4 regions of the Streptomyces sp. NPDC101393 genome follow, and region 1 is predicted to be linked to each of the others. Evidence: riboswitches for the same ligand, from Rfam matches in the RefSeq annotation. Region 1 holds a riboswitch; each other region holds the start of a gene.
The links. Region 1 has a riboswitch for cobalamin ahead of ACIRQ7_RS33420 (cobalamin biosynthesis protein). Riboswitches for the same ligand answer to the same signal wherever they lie in the genome.
Positions count from the first base shown of each region.

Region 2: another riboswitch for cobalamin. It lies ahead of ACIRQ7_RS09550 (CoA-acylating methylmalonate-semialdehyde dehydrogenase); the one in region 1 lies ahead of ACIRQ7_RS33420 (cobalamin biosynthesis protein).
Region 3: another riboswitch for cobalamin. It lies ahead of thiI (tRNA uracil 4-sulfurtransferase ThiI); the one in region 1 lies ahead of ACIRQ7_RS33420 (cobalamin biosynthesis protein).
Region 4: another riboswitch for cobalamin. It lies ahead of ACIRQ7_RS02370 (ribonucleoside-diphosphate reductase subunit alpha); the one in region 1 lies ahead of ACIRQ7_RS33420 (cobalamin biosynthesis protein).

Region 1 covers NZ_JBIWNU010000013.1:92,071-96,043, reverse strand. Annotated here, with positions in the region: gene ACIRQ7_RS33430 (caspase family protein) at 1-1,758, opposite strand, end outside; gene ACIRQ7_RS33425 (hypothetical protein) at 1,764-2,219, opposite strand; cobalamin riboswitch at 2,422-2,579, shown strand; gene ACIRQ7_RS33420 (cobalamin biosynthesis protein) at 2,712-3,731, shown strand; gene ACIRQ7_RS33415 (cobyric acid synthase) at 3,728-3,973, shown strand, end outside.
Region 2 covers NZ_JBIWNU010000002.1:864,540-868,512, forward strand. Annotated here, with positions in the region: gene ACIRQ7_RS09545 (acyl-CoA dehydrogenase family protein) at 1-289, opposite strand, end outside; gene ACIRQ7_RS09550 (CoA-acylating methylmalonate-semialdehyde dehydrogenase) at 295-1,794, opposite strand; cobalamin riboswitch at 2,006-2,196, opposite strand; gene ACIRQ7_RS09555 (cobalamin-binding protein) at 2,412-3,338, shown strand; gene ACIRQ7_RS09560 (short-chain fatty acyl-CoA regulator family protein) at 3,390-3,973, opposite strand, start outside.
Region 3 covers NZ_JBIWNU010000002.1:855,380-859,352, reverse strand. Annotated here, with positions in the region: gene cobF (precorrin-6A synthase (deacetylating)) at 1-158, opposite strand, end outside; gene thiI (tRNA uracil 4-sulfurtransferase ThiI) at 155-1,486, opposite strand; cobalamin riboswitch at 1,636-1,854, opposite strand; gene ACIRQ7_RS09510 (DNA alkylation repair protein) at 1,974-2,651, opposite strand; gene ACIRQ7_RS09505 (hypothetical protein) at 2,851-3,135, opposite strand; gene ACIRQ7_RS09500 (diadenosine tetraphosphate hydrolase) at 3,435-3,908, opposite strand.
Region 4 covers NZ_JBIWNU010000001.1:551,290-555,262, reverse strand. Annotated here, with positions in the region: gene ACIRQ7_RS02375 (ribonucleotide-diphosphate reductase subunit beta) at 1-154, opposite strand, end outside; gene ACIRQ7_RS02370 (ribonucleoside-diphosphate reductase subunit alpha) at 154-2,589, opposite strand; cobalamin riboswitch at 2,750-2,909, opposite strand; gene mctP (monocarboxylate uptake permease MctP) at 3,118-3,973, opposite strand, start outside.

The DNA.
Region 1 (3,973 bases):
GCAAGTGCCGACCGGGTGGCCGAGGTTGTAGTCGACGAGCGACTTCTCGGAGACCAGCGGCGCCGACCGGTCGCCGCTGCCGGCCGTGCCCGCTCGCCCCTTCGCACCCTCCGCACCCCCCGCGCTGCGGGCGTCCTTGCCGTCCGTGCCGTCCGTGCCGTCCGTGCCTTCCTCGTATGGGCGGAGCGAACACAGCAGTTCGGTGCTGCCCGCGTACTGGCTGCCCGGGGCGGACAGCCGGCTCTCGGCATCCTGGGCGAGCGAGCGGTCGGGGGTGCCCGCCGGACCGATCCGGGAGCCGTCGCCCGCGAGGTAGAGGCCGATGGTGTGCAGCAGGCCGGTGCCGGACAGGACCGGGCTGGGGCGGAGGAGCTCCAGATCGCGGTGGGCGCTGTCGGTGCCGGTGAGCAGGTCCTTCCAGGAGGCGCCGACCCGTTCGACGTCGTCGAGCCGCTTGTCGGCGGGGATGCCGACGACCAGCGGGCTGTAGGCGACCGGGCCGGTGTTGTGCAGGGTCGCCGGGGAGCCATCGGGCAGCACCCGCCGGGCCTCCTCGTAGTCGGCGGTGGATTCGGGGATCCACAGGTCGGGCTGCGGTCCCGGCCGGTGGAGCGGGTCGGCGCCCTTGGCGTCCCGCGCGCCCGCGTTCGCGCCGTGCGCCTCGCCCTGCCAGCGGTCGGCGGCGGCGAAGCCCGCGCCGACCTGGTCCTTGGCGGCGGAGTAGACGGTGATCTGGGCGCGCCGGCAGCCGTCGGGCAGGTCCCGTTCGCCCTGCAGCGGCCGGGTGTTGAGGTCGGACATCTCGTAGGAGAAGGCCGCGCTGCGCAGGGTGGGTTCAGCCTCGGGGGCGGTCAGCAGCCGCAGTTCGAGTGCGGGCGGGCAGGCCGGCGGCGTGCTGACGGCGTTCAGCGCGACGACACCGCCGGTGAGGAGCACCAGCGCCGTCAGGAACACCATCAGGACGCGCCGCCAGCGCAGGATGCGCACTTTCCACCAGCGGCGTAACCGGATCCGCAGCGGCGTCCTGGGCCGGACCTCGGGGGTGGCGAAGGAGAGGATGACGTCGTCGACGGTGTTCTGTTTGGCCGAGCGCGGCTCCCATACGTCGCCCATCGGCGTCTCCTCGCCGGCGAGCCGGTCGCGCAGGGCGCGGACGAGGTCCTCGAAGGTGACGAACGCCTTGCCGGGTATGCCGCGTTCGAGGATCTGCACGGCGGCGCGGGTGAAGAGGGTGCCGCCGGCCGGCTCCTCGCCGCTGAAGATCCGGCGGTTGGGCTGCGCGGCCATCAGCAGCGACATGGGTGTGCGGCTGGAGTGGAAGGCCTCGCCGGCGTTGCCTGCATAGCAGCACTCCAGGACGATCACGATCCGGTCGGCCCGCGCATTGCCGAGGTAGGACAGCACCAGGTCCTGCCAGGAGACGGTCTTGTGGCCGCCCTTGGCCGCCGAGCCGCCCACCATGAGCTGGAGGTCACCGCCGTCGGGGCCGACGCGTCCGTGGCCGGAGAAGTGGACCAGCAGCAGCCCGCGCGCCTCCCTGGTGACGGCGTCCAGCGCCCTTTCCAGCTCCCACGGCTCCTTGGGCCGGCAGATGACGACCTCGTCGCCGGTGAACAGGTCGGTGCCAGGGGCGGTCAGGACGCGCTCCAGCTGCTCGGCGTTGTCCTTCACGGCGGGGAGCTCGGGCAGATGCAGGTAGTCGCTGACGCAGATCAGCAGCGCACGGTTGTCCTTGCCCCGCGCGTCGTATTCGGACATCCGGCTCAGCCCTCGGAGGTGTTGCCGCCCTCGGCCGCCGGGCTGCCGGGATCGGGGCGTCCGGGCGCCGCGCCGTGCGGGAGACCGTCGCCGACCTGCCGCAGACCGCCGCCGGCGCCGCCCGCCTCCAGAGCGGGCTGCTCGCCCGCGGCGCGTTCCTCCCTGCGCCGCCGCAGCCATTCGCGCAGGGCGATGCCCAGCCCCTTGGCCACTTCGGCGGCGGCCGCGCCGACGACGACCAGGATCAGGTCGTCGACGCCGACGGCCATGTCCCCGCGGCCGGGCCGGTCCGCACCGCCCGTCGCGTCGTCCGGCCGCGCCCGCTGTTCCCATGCGTGCGGGCGGCGCGCCAGCCAGGGTTCGCGCTCCAGCCAGGCCTTGAGGTCGGCGTTGTCCTGCTGCGGATTGTTCGTGCCCGTGATCCGTAGGCGGATCTCTTGACGGTCAGCGTGCTGCGGCATCCCCCGGCCCCCTTCCGGCGGGCCATCGCCCGCCGTGCACCAGATAGTGACGCGGGATCAGGTCAGGGGGCAACAGTCCGTGACACACCCGCCACCCTGTGGCGTGCGCCACAGTGCCTGTCACATGGCTGCGGTGCAGGTCAAGGGTGAGTTGACGGGCATTCGCGGGGCGTGGTGGACTGCCGGGGCCATTCGGCGACAGATGAGGAAGTCCGGTGAGAATCCGGCGCGGTCCCGCCACTGTCACCGGGGAGCGTTCCTCCACCAAAGGTCACGGTCCGCTGCGCGCAGGCCCGTCGGGTCGCACGTGTACGGACTGGAAGGCCGGGGGAAGTGCCGATCCGGGGAGCCAGGAGACTCTGGTCGCCGTCACGTCGAGCCAGGGCGCGGACCCTGAGTGAGGACATACCGCCATGCCCGGCCGCAGTACGAGAACCCGTCCGGCAGTCCCTGTCGCAGCACCCCTCCGAGGCATGACGGCGGTCTGATCCGATGCGCGCGGAACACGTCACGTACGCGTGCGGCGCGGCCCTCGGCTTTCTCGGCGACCTGATCGTGGCGGATCCCCGCCGCGGCCATCCGGTGGCCGCTTTCGGCCGTGCCGCGGGCGCCGTCGAACGCCGGCTCTGGCACGACCACCGCGGCCACGGGACGCTGCACGCCGTGCTGTGCGCGGGCGGCGCGGCCACCGGCGCGGCGCTGCTGCGGCGCGCCGTACGCGGTCCGGCGCCTTCCCCGGGCTCCCCCGGCTCCCCCTCCGTTCCGTTCTCCCTCCGCACGGGTGCCGACATCGCGCTGACCGCGGCGGCGGTGTGGGCCGTGCTGGGCGGTACGTCGCTCGGCCGCGAGGCGCGGGCCATCGGCGGCGCGCTGACGGCGGGCGACCTGGACCTGGCGCGCGAGCGGCTGCCACATCTGTGCGGCCGCGATCCGCAGGCGCTGGACGGGCCGCAGATGGCCCGCGCGGTGGTCGAGTCGGTCGCCGAGAACACCTCCGACGCCGTGGTGGGCGCCCTGGTCTGGGGCGCGCTGGCCGGGGTGCCGGGGCTGGTGGGATTCCGGGCCGTGAACACCCTCGACGCGATGGTGGGCCACAAGTCGCCGCGGTACCTCCGGTTCGGCTGGGCCTCGGCCCGGCTCGACGACCTCGCCGGCTGGCCCGGCTCCCGGCTGACCGCCGCGCTGACCGTCCTCGCGGGGCCCGACCGGCGCGGCGCGCTGCGGGCCTGGCGGGCGGACGGCGGATCCCATCCGAGCCCCAACGCGGGCCCGGTGGAAGCGTCGTTCGCGGGCGCGCTGGGCGTACGCCTCGGCGGCACGCTGGCCTACGGCGGGCGGATCGAGCACCGGCCGCAGCTCAACGGCGGGGCGCCGCCGGTCGCTGCGCCCGACATCGCACGTGCGGTACGGCTCTCGCGCCGGGTGAGCGCGCTGACGCTGGCGACGACGGTCGCGGGACGGCTCGCGGTGGGCGCGCTGTACGCCCGGCACAGGAAGAGGAGGCCCCAGTGAACGGCCAGCACGGGCAGCACGGGCAGCGCGAGCGGTCGGGCGGGGCGGTCGGCGGTGGCCTGTTGGTCGCCGGGACGACGTCCGACGCCGGCAAGAGCGTGGTCACGGCGGGCATCTGCCGCTGGCTGGTCCGGCAGGGCGTCAAGGTCGCGCCCTTCAAGGCGCAGAACATGTCGCTGAATTCGTTCGTGACGCGCGAGGGCGCGGAGATCGGGCGGGCCCAGGCGATGCAGGCCGCGGCG
Region 2 (3,973 bases), on a different contig from region 1:
TCATCCAGGCGACCATGTTGTGGATGGAGAGATAGCCGGCGATGGACGGGCAGCCGGTCGCGAGGACCTCGAAGATGAGGGCCCCGTCGCTGCGGGTGAGGCCGGAGCCGCCGGATTCCTCCCGTACATAGACACCGCCCAGGCCGAGGCCGGCGGCCTTGCGCAGCACATCGACCGGGAAGTGCTTGTCGCGGTCCCAGGCGACGGCGTGCGGTGTGAGGTGTTCCTCGGTGAAGTCGAGGGTGACTTCGGCCAGGGCGAGCTGGTCCTTGGTGAGAGTGCTGTTCATCGGGCTCAGCCCATCGTCGGGAGGGTGAAGCTCGCGCCCTCCTTGGCCCCGGAGGGCCAGCGCGAGGTGACGGTCTTCGTACGGGTGTAGAAGCGGATGGCGTCCGGCCCGTGCTGGTTCAGGTCGCCGAAGCCGGACCGCTTCCAGCCGCCGAAGGTGTGGTAGGCGACGGGTACCGGAATGGGGACGTTGACGCCGACCATGCCGGTGTTGACGCGGCGGCTGAAGTCGCGGGCGGTGTCACCGTCCCGCGTGAAGATCGCCACCCCGTTGCCGTACGGGTGCTCGCTGGGCAGTCGCAGTGCCTCCTCGTAGTCGGCGGCGCGCACCACGCAGAGGACCGGGCCGAAGATCTCCTCCCGGTAGATCCGCATCGCCGGGGCGACCCGGTCGAAGAGCGAGGCCCCTGCGAAGAAGCCGTTCTCATGGCCGGGGAGGCTGAAGTCCCGTCCGTCGACGATGAGTTCGGCTCCTTCGGTGACGCCGATGTCGACGTAGCGGCGTACCCGGTCGAGGGCGTCCCGGCTCACCAGCGGGCCGAAGTCGGCGTCGGGGTCGTGGGAGGCACCGATCCGCAGGGTGGCGAGACGCTCCTTGAGGCGGGCGACCAGGCGGTCGGCGGTGTCCTCACCCACCGGAACGGCGACGGAGATCGCCATGCAGCGCTCGCCGGCCGATCCGTACCCGGCACCGATCAGGGCGTCCACGGCCTGGTCGAGATCGGCGTCCGGCATCACGATCATGTGGTTCTTGGCGCCCCCGAAGCACTGGGCGCGCTTGCCGTGCCGGGCGGCGGTGGCATAGATGTCGGCGGCGATCGGGGTCGAGCCGACGAAGCCGACGGCCTGTACGCGCGGGTCCGCGAGAAGGATGTCGACCGCTTCCTTGCCGCCGTTGACGACGTTCAGCACACCGGGCGGCAGGCCGGCCTCCAGGAAGAGTTCCGCGAGTCGCAGGGGTACGGACGGGGCGCGTTCCGACGGCTTGAGGAGGAAGGCGTTGCCGCAGGCGACGGCCGGGGCGGCCTTCCACAACGGGATCATCGCGGGGAAGTTGAACGGGGTGATACCGGCCGTGACGCCGAGCGGACGGCGCAGCGAGTGGACGTCTATGCCGCCCCCCGCATTGTCGGTGAACTCCCCCTTGAGCAGATGCGGGATCCCGGCGGCGAACTCGACGACCTCCAAGCCGCGCTGAAGGTCACCGTGCGCGTCGGCGACGGTCTTGCCGTGCTCGGCGGAGAGCATGCGGGCCAGTGACTCCCGCTCTCCGTCGACGAGTTGGAGGAACTTCAGCAGCACCCGGGCGCGGCGCTGCGGATTCCACTCGCCCCACTCCTGCTGCGCCGACTCGGCATCGGCGATCGCCCGCTCGGTGTCGGCCCGCCCGGCCAGCGGGACCCGGGCCTGGACCAGGCCGGTGTTGGGGTCGTACACGTCGGCGAAGAGCCCGGAGGTTCCCGGTGTGTGCTTGCCGCCGATGAAATGTGTCAGTTCACGGACCATGAGAGCCTGCTCTCGTCAGGTGCGATCCGGGGATGGCACGGCAGGCCGAGGACCGCACCCTGTGGGGTGCGGGCACGGGCAGGCCGTGGGACGCGAAGGCCGAAGAGCCGTCGCGGAACTAGAGGTCGGCGTATGCCGCCGCCTGCTCCGCCGGATCACCTGGGTCGTGGGTACGGACCGGTGCCATGCGTGTCTGCTCCATCCTCGTGGACAACACGGAACACCCCGCGGCCGGTATCCTGACTCCCGGATCACCGCGCGCTCTCCGGCCTTCCCGACGGATTTCTCCGTCAGTGGCCTGTCCTGCTCGAAGAGCACACTTCCCGGTCACAGTGGCGGGACCGCGCCGGATTCACACCGGCTTCCCTGCACCGCGGGCTTGCCGACGAACATATAGTTGGACGTCCTAGTAAGTCCACCCCGCCCCGCCGCCCGAGGGGACCTGGGGTCTGTCGTTCGGATCACGCCGGATCAGGGAGCGGGGTCCGGTGCGTGCAGCTGCACGGCGGAGGATCGAGGCAACGCGGAGCGTTGCTGATTGACGACAACGCAGCAGATGCGCGTGCCGGACCCCGCGAGCCCGGCGTGATCCACACGACAGACCCTAGGGTCGAACCATGCGCATCGTCTCCCTGCTCCCGGCCGCCACCGACATCGTGGCCGAACTCGGTCTGACCGCCGACCTGGTGGGCCGCACCCACGAATGCGACTGGCCGCCCGAGGCCGTCTCGGGGGTGCCCGCCGTCACGGCTGCCGAATTCTCCGCGGACACCCTGAGCAGCCGGGAGATCTCCGACGCGGTGGGCGGCGCCTCCCACACCGGCTCCTCGCTCTACACCCTCGACACCGAGGCCCTCGCCGCCCTCGCCCCGGACGTCGTACTCACCCAGGACCTCTGTGACGTGTGCGCGGTGTCGTACAGCAGCGTCTCGAAGGCCGTGCGGGTCCTGGACGCCGGTACCAAGATGCTCAGCCTGGAGCCGCGGACCCTGGACGAGGTACTGGACTGCCTGGTCACCGTGGGCGCGCAGCTGGGCGTGCGCGAACGTGCGGAACTGCGGCGCGCGGAGCTGCGTACACGCCTGGCGAAGGTGGAACAGCTGACCGCCGGGCGGCCACGGCCCCGCGTGGTCGCCATCGAGTGGCTCGACCCTCTCTGGCCCGCGGGCCACTGGGTCCCGGAGCAGATCAGCTGCGCCGGAGGCGCGCCGCTGCTGGCGGCGCCGGGCGAGCACACCGCGCCGATGGAGTGGAGTGCCGTACGCGCCGCGCGCCCCGACGTCATCCTCGTACTGCCCTGCGGCTTCAGCCCCGAACGCACCCTGCGGGAACGCCATGTGCTCACCGAACTGCCGGGCTGGGACGAACTGCCCGCCGTACGCAACGATGCCGTCTGGATCCTCGACGGGCCCGCGTACTTCAACCGGCCGGGGCCTCGGGTGGTCCGGGGCGCGGAGGTCCTGGCGCACGTCCTGCACTCCGTCGACGCGGGAGATCCCGTGACGGCGGGTGAGGCGATGCGCCTGTCCGCCGCCGACGGCTGACCGGACTCGGGCCCCATCCGGCCAACGGGAGGCCCAGACCGAACGGGTGGCTCAGGCCGATGCATCCGCCACGGGGTAGGGCACGAAGGTGCTGCTGTTCTCGTTGATGGCCAGCGGCTGTCCCAGGGGCGGCACGGCACGCTGGGGGCAGTCGAGGCGTTCACAGATGCGGCAGCCCATGCCGATGGGGGTGGCGGCGGCGGTGTTGTCGAGGTCGAGGCCGTCGGAGTACACCAGCCGGGAGGCGTGCCGGATCTCGCAACCGAGGCCGATGGCAAAGGTCTTGCCCGGCTCGCCCCAGCCGCCGCGGTGGCGGGTGACGGCACGGGCGGTCCACAGATAGCGCTGGCCGTCCGGCATGGCGGCGATCTGGACATGGATACGGCCGGGCGCGGCGAACGCCTCGTAGACGTTCCACAGCGGGCAGGTGCCACCGGCGCGCGAGAAGTGAAAGCCGGTGGCGGATTGCCGCTTGGACATGTTGCCGGCCCGGTCGACGCGGACGAAGGAGAACGGCACTCCGCGCAGCCGGGGGCGCTGCAGCGTGCTGAGGCGGTGGCACACCGTCTCGTAGCCCAGGCCGAACTGGTCGGTGAGTCGCTCGATGTCGTAGCGGACCTCCTCCGCGGCGGCGT
Region 3 (3,973 bases), on a different contig from region 1:
CTGCGCAGCCGGGTCAGCTCGGACGCCCGCGCGCCCTTGTCCAGCAGGAAGAACACCTCGCAGGTCCGCAGGGCGCGCACCGCGGCCAGCGTCACATGCTCCGGATCCCCCGAGCCGATCCCGATGACCCGGATCCGCCGCAAGCCTTCCTCGCTCATGAGGACACCGCCGCGGACGGCCCCGCCGCACAGACGGCCGGAAGGGGGTGGCCGGGCGCGGTACCGCCGTCCGGGCCGGCCGCGCCGGCCTCCCCCTCCTCGGTCTCTCCCGGGTACATGATCTGGACGTCACGCAGCAGACCGTCCACAAGGTCGTCCACGTCGAGTCGCTTCTCCACCGAACGCAGATCGGTCAGCCCGGCCCGGAGGGAGGCACGGGGCGGCGCGAGGAGCTTGCAGCAGTCCTCGTCCGGCAGCACGGAGATCTCCGCGGTGCCGATGGACCGGGCCTCGTCGATGATCTCCTGCTTCTCCCAGCCGACCAGCGGCCGCAGCATTGGCAGGGTGGCGGCCTCGTCCACCGCGGCCATGTTCGCCAGGGTCTGGCTGGCCACCTGCCCCAGGCTGTCACCGGTCACCAGCGCCTCCGCCCGGGTCCGGCCCGCCAGTGCGGAAGCCGTGCGGGCCATCAGCCGCCGCTGTGCGACGACCTGGAGCTTGCCGGCTCCTGCGATGGCCAGTTGCTTCTGGGCGTGGCCGAGGGCGATGACGTGCAGCCGCCCGCCGGGCTGATAGCGGTTGAGTTCACGGGCGAGGGCGTACGCCTTGTAGACGGAAGCGGCGTTCGTGTAGGGAGCGCCGGTGAAGTGGACGAAGTCGCAGCGCAGCCCGCGGCGCATCGCCCGGTAGGCCGCCACCGGTGAGTCGTACCCGCCGGAGAGCAGCACCAGGGCGCGGCCGCTGGAGCCGACGGGCAGCCCGCCCGCCCCCTGGTGACGGGTCCAGGAGACGTAGCTCTCCTTGTGGTCGATCTCGACGGAGACCCGGACATCCGGGCTGGAGAGGTTCACCGGCACACGTCCCAGAGCTTCCTGGACGCGCGCACCGAGAAACCGCTCGAACTGCGACGAGGTCATCTCGAAGCTCTTGTCCCGGCGCTTGACCCGCACGGCGAAGGTGATCCCGGGCCGCTCGGCACGGGCGCCGGCGAGCGCGTCCACGACTGCCGTCGTGATGTCCGCGACGGTGCTCGGGAGGCGCAGGGCGGGCTCCACCGCGTTGAACCCCATCACCCTGCGGGCGCGCTCCACGAGGACGTCCTGCGGTACCTCGCCCCCGAGCACGGTGATGTTGTGGCCGGACGTGATCCACGTGGAGCCGCCGATGCCCCTCAGGGCGCGGCGGAGATTGTCGTGCAGCCGCTCGGTGAACAGGTGCCGGTTGCGGCCCTTGAGAAAGATCTCACCGTGTTTGAGCAGGACACAGGGCCCGCTCGGGTGCCCAGTTCTGGGGGAGGGGATGGACGTGATGCTCGGTTCACCGGGCACGAAACTCTCCTTCGCGAGTTCGTCGTGCGGACCGGCGCCGGGCCGTGAACGGGATGCGGCCCGCCCTCGTCGTGCGCAGGGTTGAAGGAATCGCACCACTCGCTCAGCGGCCCCGTCACCGGGTCGCTGTGCATACGTGCGTGGTGATCGCACCGCGCACGAGCAGTGGCAGGTCTTCGGACTCGTGGGCACGTCCCTGGGGACGGGACACCTACTGGCCGTCGCTTCCCGGGTCACACGCGTACCCAGTGCTCGATGACGGCGGTCGTTCCCACTCACCGCTGCGAGGCAGTCCCGGCATCCCACCGGGTTCCCTCTTACGACACCCCGCCTGGCGGACGGGACGAACCAGCTGCGGGTCCAGGGTAGACAAGGCTGCGCACGGTGCGTGCACCAGCAGGGGGAGGGGAGGCAGGGGGAGACGGAAGCACCGTCCGCTGGGGGAGTGGCGGCACGGGCGTGAGCGCGGGTGTGAGCGCGAGCCTGCCTACCCCGCGTGCTGTCGGCGCACCATCTCGGTGATCCAGATGGGCGCGAACGGAGACGTGCAGCCCGGGGGCGTCGGGTAGTCCTTGAGCACCTCCAGGCGCTCACCGATATCGAGGGCACGGGTGCGGAGCTCGGCGTGCTCGATGCCGATCTGAGCCAGGCAGTGATTCATCGCCCACTGCAGGCGAGCCGGGGCGTCCTTCATCTCCGCCTCGATGACGTCGAGCAGTCCTGCGAGGTCGAGGTCCTCGGGCTTCTTCGCCACGCGTTCGGTGGTCAGGGCCCAGCCGGCACTCGCCACCACCGGATCCGGATCGGCGGACCAGGCCAGGCGCAGCTCCTGGGAGTGCGGGTTCTTCTTCACCACGTAGTTCACGAGCCAGTCGTGCACCTTGGGCGTCCGTGCCTCGCGCAGCATGACGTCCAACTCGTCACGCCCGAACGCCTTGGGGCGGCAGATCAGGAGCGCCAGCAGCCTCGCCGCGGTGTCATCCGTCTCCCAGAGCCGGCACGCGAGGTCCTGCTGCGTCTTCAACCGCTTCGCGAGCGCGCGCAGCTTGGTGAGGTTCACACCGTGATCGTCACCGTGCTTCTCGTTCACCGCGCGTACCTTCGGGTCTTCCAGCGCGGCCAGCTCGGCCCTCACCTCGGCCACCGTCGGTGTCGTCCCGGCCATCTCGGCCTCCCCTCTCTCACGTGCGGGAACGACCCTATGACGGAAGTCGGCCTCTTGTCGTACCTACCCGGGCCGGGCGAGGGCGTGGGCGGTGGGCCGTGGCCGGTCAGGCCGGCGCGGGCCCGCTTTGCGTTCCTGGGGCCCGGCCGCCACCTTCTCTTCCGTACGTCCACTTGCCCGGTGTGCCGCTTCCGGTGCCTTACGCCGGCCCGCATGCGCGGTAGGCATCAGCGGCGAGCGGAAGCGGCTCGCCCGCGGTCTCGGCTTCGCAGGCGATCGGCTTCTTGGTGAGATCCAGCAGATCCAGTGTGGGCATGTTCCTCTCCAGCGTAGGGACGTCCTGCGGGTCGAGAAGGGCCTTGGTGATCTTGTGCAGGGGGTTGCCGGCCGGCTTGAGTCCGTCACCGGTGTCAGCTGACGCGGGGGAGGCGAGAGCGGTGGCTGCGGCGGCGACCAGGACCGCGGCGAGGATCGTGCGCTTCACGTGTTTTCCCTTCTCGGTCGGCGCGAGGTGCGCCGACGCACCCTGGGACAACGGGAGCGGCTTGCCGGGGTTACGGCATCCTGTGGTGCCCGATAAAGACCGGTACCGCCGCTTTTCTCTCGGCGCGCCATCGCCGAGGCCCCCACCGTCCCGCTGCGGGCGACTGCGGGCGGCCGGGCTGCGGGGCAACCGGGCCCGGCCGCAGATACGGCGGAGTCATGGTGCCGACCGTTCTCGGCATCCGGATCCTCGACCTTGCCTTGCCTTGCCTCGACCTTGCCTTGCGGTGCGGTGCGGTGTCAGCAGCGCATCCTGTCCAGTTCGCTGCCGATCGCCTCCCGTAGCGCTTCATGCCGCGGACCGAGCCTGAACTGCTCGTCGCTCCAGCGTTCGCGGGGATAGAGCCACACCGGAGCGCCCACCAGATCTGCTGGCTCCCACGCGAACCGCGGCCAGACATGCGCATGCAGGAACGGGTCCGTGTTCCCCAGGATCTCCAGATTCACCCGGCGGAAGGCCGGGTCCAGTCGTCGGCAGGACCGCTCCACGGCCTCGCCGAGCTGGTCCATGTCGGACAGGAACGACAGCCGCTTGGCCCTCGGCAGGTCCGAGAGGCGCTGCACACCCGGTTCGTCCACGAGCAGAACCGAGTAGCCAGGCAGGAACTGCACATCCCCGATCACCGCGAAGCCCGACGTCAAACGCCGCAGCACGGTCGGGTTCTCACCCCTCAGCGCGGTCCCGATCCGGTCCGCCCGCCAGTCACCAGTCATCACCGGAACCTACCTTGAGGTGGCAAGGAACTCTCTGCGCCTCCCATCCTCCGCTCGCCGGTGAA
Region 4 (3,973 bases), on a different contig from region 1:
TGATCGCGTCGCGGTAGCGGTCGTAGAAGTCCGGGTACCGCATCGGGCGCAGCGTCAGCTCGAAGCCCGGGTCGAGGAGGTTCTTGGTGCCCGTCGCGGGGCCGTTGCCGGCGGCGGTGGCTTCCGGGGCGGTGGTCTCGGGAGTGGTGGTCATTACTGGCAGGCCTCGCAGGACTCGGGGTTTTCCAGGGAGCAGGCGACGGCCTCGGGGTCGGTGGCCTGCTCGGGTACGGGGACGGGGGTGGCGGCGGCGCCGCCGCGCGCCGACTGCGCGATCCGCGTCGCGGGGCGCGAGCGCAGGTAGTACGTCGTCTTGATGCCGCGCTTCCAGGCGTAGGCGTACATCGAGCTGAGCTTGCCGATGGTCGGCGACGCCATGAAGAGGTTCAGCGACTGGCTCTGGTCGAGGTAGGGCGTACGCGCCGCGGCCATGTCGATCAGCGCGCGCTGCGGGACCTCCCACGCCGTGCGGTACAGCGCCCGGATCTCCTCGGGGATCCACGCCACGTCCTGGACCGAGCCGTTGGCCTCGCGCAACGCGTCCCGGGTCCGCGCGTCCCACAGGCCCAGCGCCTTGAGCTCCTCGATGAGGTAGGCGTTGACCTGAAGGAACTCACCGGACAGCGTCTCGCGCTTGAAGAGGTTGGAGACCTGCGGCTCGATGCACTCGTAGACGCCCGCGATGGAGGCGATGGTCGCGGTCGGCGCGATGGCCAGGAGGAGGGAGTTGCGCATCCCGGTCGCGGCGATACGGGTCCGCAGCGCCTCCCAGCGGTCGGCCCAGCGGGGCTCGGCGTTGGGGTAGTGGTCGGGGTGCAGCACTCCGCGGGCCGTACGCGTCGCGGACCAGGCCTCGTGCGGGCCGTGCCGCTCCGCGAGGTCGGCGGAGGCCTCGTACGCGGCGAGCATGATCCGCTCGGAGATACGGGTCGACAGCTCCCGCGCCTCGTCCGAGTCGAAGGGCAGCCGCAGCCGGAAGAAGACGTCCTGCAGGCCCATCAGGCCCAGGCCCACCGGCCGCCAGCGGGAGTTGGAGGCACCGGCCTGCTCGGTCGGGTAGAAGTTGATGTCCACGACGCGGTCGAGGAAGGTGACGGCGGTGCGGACCGTGGCGTCCAGCCGCTCCCAGTCCATCTCGCCGTGCTCGCCGAGGTGGGCGGCGAGGTTCACGGACCCCAGGTTGCAGACCGCGGTCTCCCCGTCGTCCGTCACCTCCAGGATCTCGGTGCACAGGTTGGACGAGTGCACGACCTTGCCGGGCTCGGCGGTCTGGTTGGCGGTGCGGTTGGCGTGGTCCTTGAACGTCATCCAGCCATTGCCGGTTTGCGCCAGGGTGCGCATCATCCGCGAGTACAGCAGCCGCGCCGGGATCTGCTTGAGCGCCCGGCCGTCGGCCTCCGCCTTGCGGTAGGCGGCGTCGAATGCGTCGCCCCACAGGTCGACCAGCTCCGGTGCGTCCGACGGCGAGAAGAGCGACCAGTCGGCGTCCGCCTCCACCCGGCGCATGAACTCGTCCGGGATCCAGTGCGCGATGTTCAGGTTGTGCGTACGGCGGGCCTCCTCGCCGGTGTTGTCGCGCAGCTCCAGGAACTCCTCGATGTCCGCGTGCCAGGTCTCCAGGTAGACACAGGCCGCGCCCTTGCGCCGACCGCCCTGATTGACCGCGGCGACCGACGCGTCCAGCGTGCGCAGGAACGGCACGATGCCGTTGGAGTGGCCGTTGGTGCCCCGGATCAGCGAACCGCGCGCCCGGATACGGGAGTACGAGAGGCCGATGCCGCCGGCGTGCTTGGAGAGCCGGGCGACCTGGTGGTAGCGGTCGTAGATCGAGTCCAGCTCGTCCAGCGGGGAGTCCAGCAGATAGCAGGAGGACATCTGCGGGTGGCGGGTGCCGGAGTTGAAGAGGGTGGGGGAGGAGGGGAGGTAGGACAGCGAGCTGGTCAGGCGGTACAGCTCGCCGACGTCCGCCAGCGCGGCCGCGGAGTCGTTCTCGGCCAGGCCGCAGGCCACCCGCAGCAGGAAGTGCTGCGGGGTTTCGATGACCTGACGGGTGGTGGGGTGCCGGAGCAGGTACCGGGAGTGCAGGGTGCGCAGGCCGAAGTAGCCGAAGCGGTCGTCGGCGCCGTCCGCCAGCGCCCGCTCCACCAGCGAGTCCAGGTGGGCCGCATGGCTCTGCACGAACGCGGCCGTCACATCGGCGATCAGGCCCTCGCGGTGGCCGGTGGCGACCGAGGCGGCGAAGGACGTCGCGCCCTGGCCGGCCGCCTCCTCGGCGATGGCGAGGGTGAGCAGGCGCGCCGCGAGCTTGGAGTACTGCGGCTCATCGCCGATCAGACCGGCCGCCGCGTCGATCGCCAGCTGCCGCAACTCGGCCTCGTCGGAGCCCGCGTGACGGCCGCGCAGGGCGGCTGCGGCCACCTTGCCGGGGTCGGTCGCGGTCAGGTCCTCGGTCAGCTCGGTCAGGGTGCGCAGCAGGGCGGCACCCGGTCCGTCCTCGCCTCCGCCGCGGGCGGTGGGGACGCTCCGCGTGGTCACCGCGGACTGCTCGACCTCGGCGTCTGACGCGGGCTCCGTTGGCGCGATGGTCACGTGGTGCTCTCCCTCACTCGGCGGGGGCCAGGAGGGGCAGGCGCGACGGGCGCACGCGGGCACACGGCACCCCACAAACGCTCGGGGTGCGCGGGCACACCGCGCGGCGTCCACCGGCCCAACCCGCGGGGCCCGGACGTATCGACGTCCGCATCGATGGCGATACGGGCGTACCGTCGGCAGGTCCTCGGACTACACGGGTGCGCGGATGGCGGTAATGCCAGATAAGCGCACTCATACACCGTTGCGGGACAGTTCCGGATTCGCACCGGATTCCCCTGCGGCGACAGCGAAGACGAGCATACATGTGGGGGTGCCACATCGTGCGCACCCCCATATCTAGTGAGTCGCGAGTGATCGGGCCGTGTCTGTCCGTGGCCTCCCCGCTCGCCCGTACCGACTTCCCCGCTCTGCCCGGGGCCCGCAGGAAGCGGCTGCGGGCCTCGCCCCGCCCCCCGGGCACGGCAACGGGCCGCCGCCTCCCCGGAGGGACGCGGCGGCCCGTGCTCGCCGGAAGGGCCCGCAGGCTCAGTGGCTGCCGGCCGGTTCCGCCGCCTCCGGCGTCGCGGGCGGCAGGTCGGCGGTGACGCCCTTGTCGCCGGCGTCGGCGGTGTAGTCGCCGGGGCTGGTCTCGTCGACACCCTCCGGGGCGTTCACGGCCTTCAGCACGAAGGTCAGCACCACCGTCACGACGACGTTCAGCACGAAGGCCGTCAGGCCGATGTAGCCGATCTCACCGATGCCGGGAATCTCCTTGTTGGAGCCGCCGAAGTGCGCCTGGGTGGGACTTGCCACGCCGTACGCCGCGAGCGTGCCGTAGAGCATGCCGACGGCCCAGCCGGCCAGCAGCGCCCAGCGGTGGAACCACCGGGTGAAGAGGCCGCCGACCAGCGAGGGCATGGTCTGCAGGATCCAGATGCCGCCCAGCAGCTGGAAGTTGATGGCCACCGTCTTGTCCATGGTGAGCACGAAGACCAGCGCGCCGACCTTCACCAGCAGCGAGACGAGCTTGGCGACCTTGTGTTCCTGGGCCGGGGTGGCGTCCGGCTTGAGGAAGTCCTTGTAGACGTTGCGGGTGAAGAGGTTGGCCGCGGCGATCGACATGATCGCGGCCGGCACCAGCGCGCCGATCCCGATCGCGGCGAACGCGACGCCCGAGAACCAGCTCGGGAACATGTCCTCGAACAGCTGCGGCACCGCCAGCTGCGGATTGCCGTGGATGTCCGTCTTCGCGGCGATCGCCATGAAGCCGAGCAGCGCCAGCAGCCCCAGCATCAGGGAGTACAGCGGCAGGATCGTGGTGTTGCGGCGGATCACGTTGCGGCTGCGCGAGGACAGCGTCGCGGTGATCGAGTGCGGGTACATGAAGAGCGCCAGCGCCGAG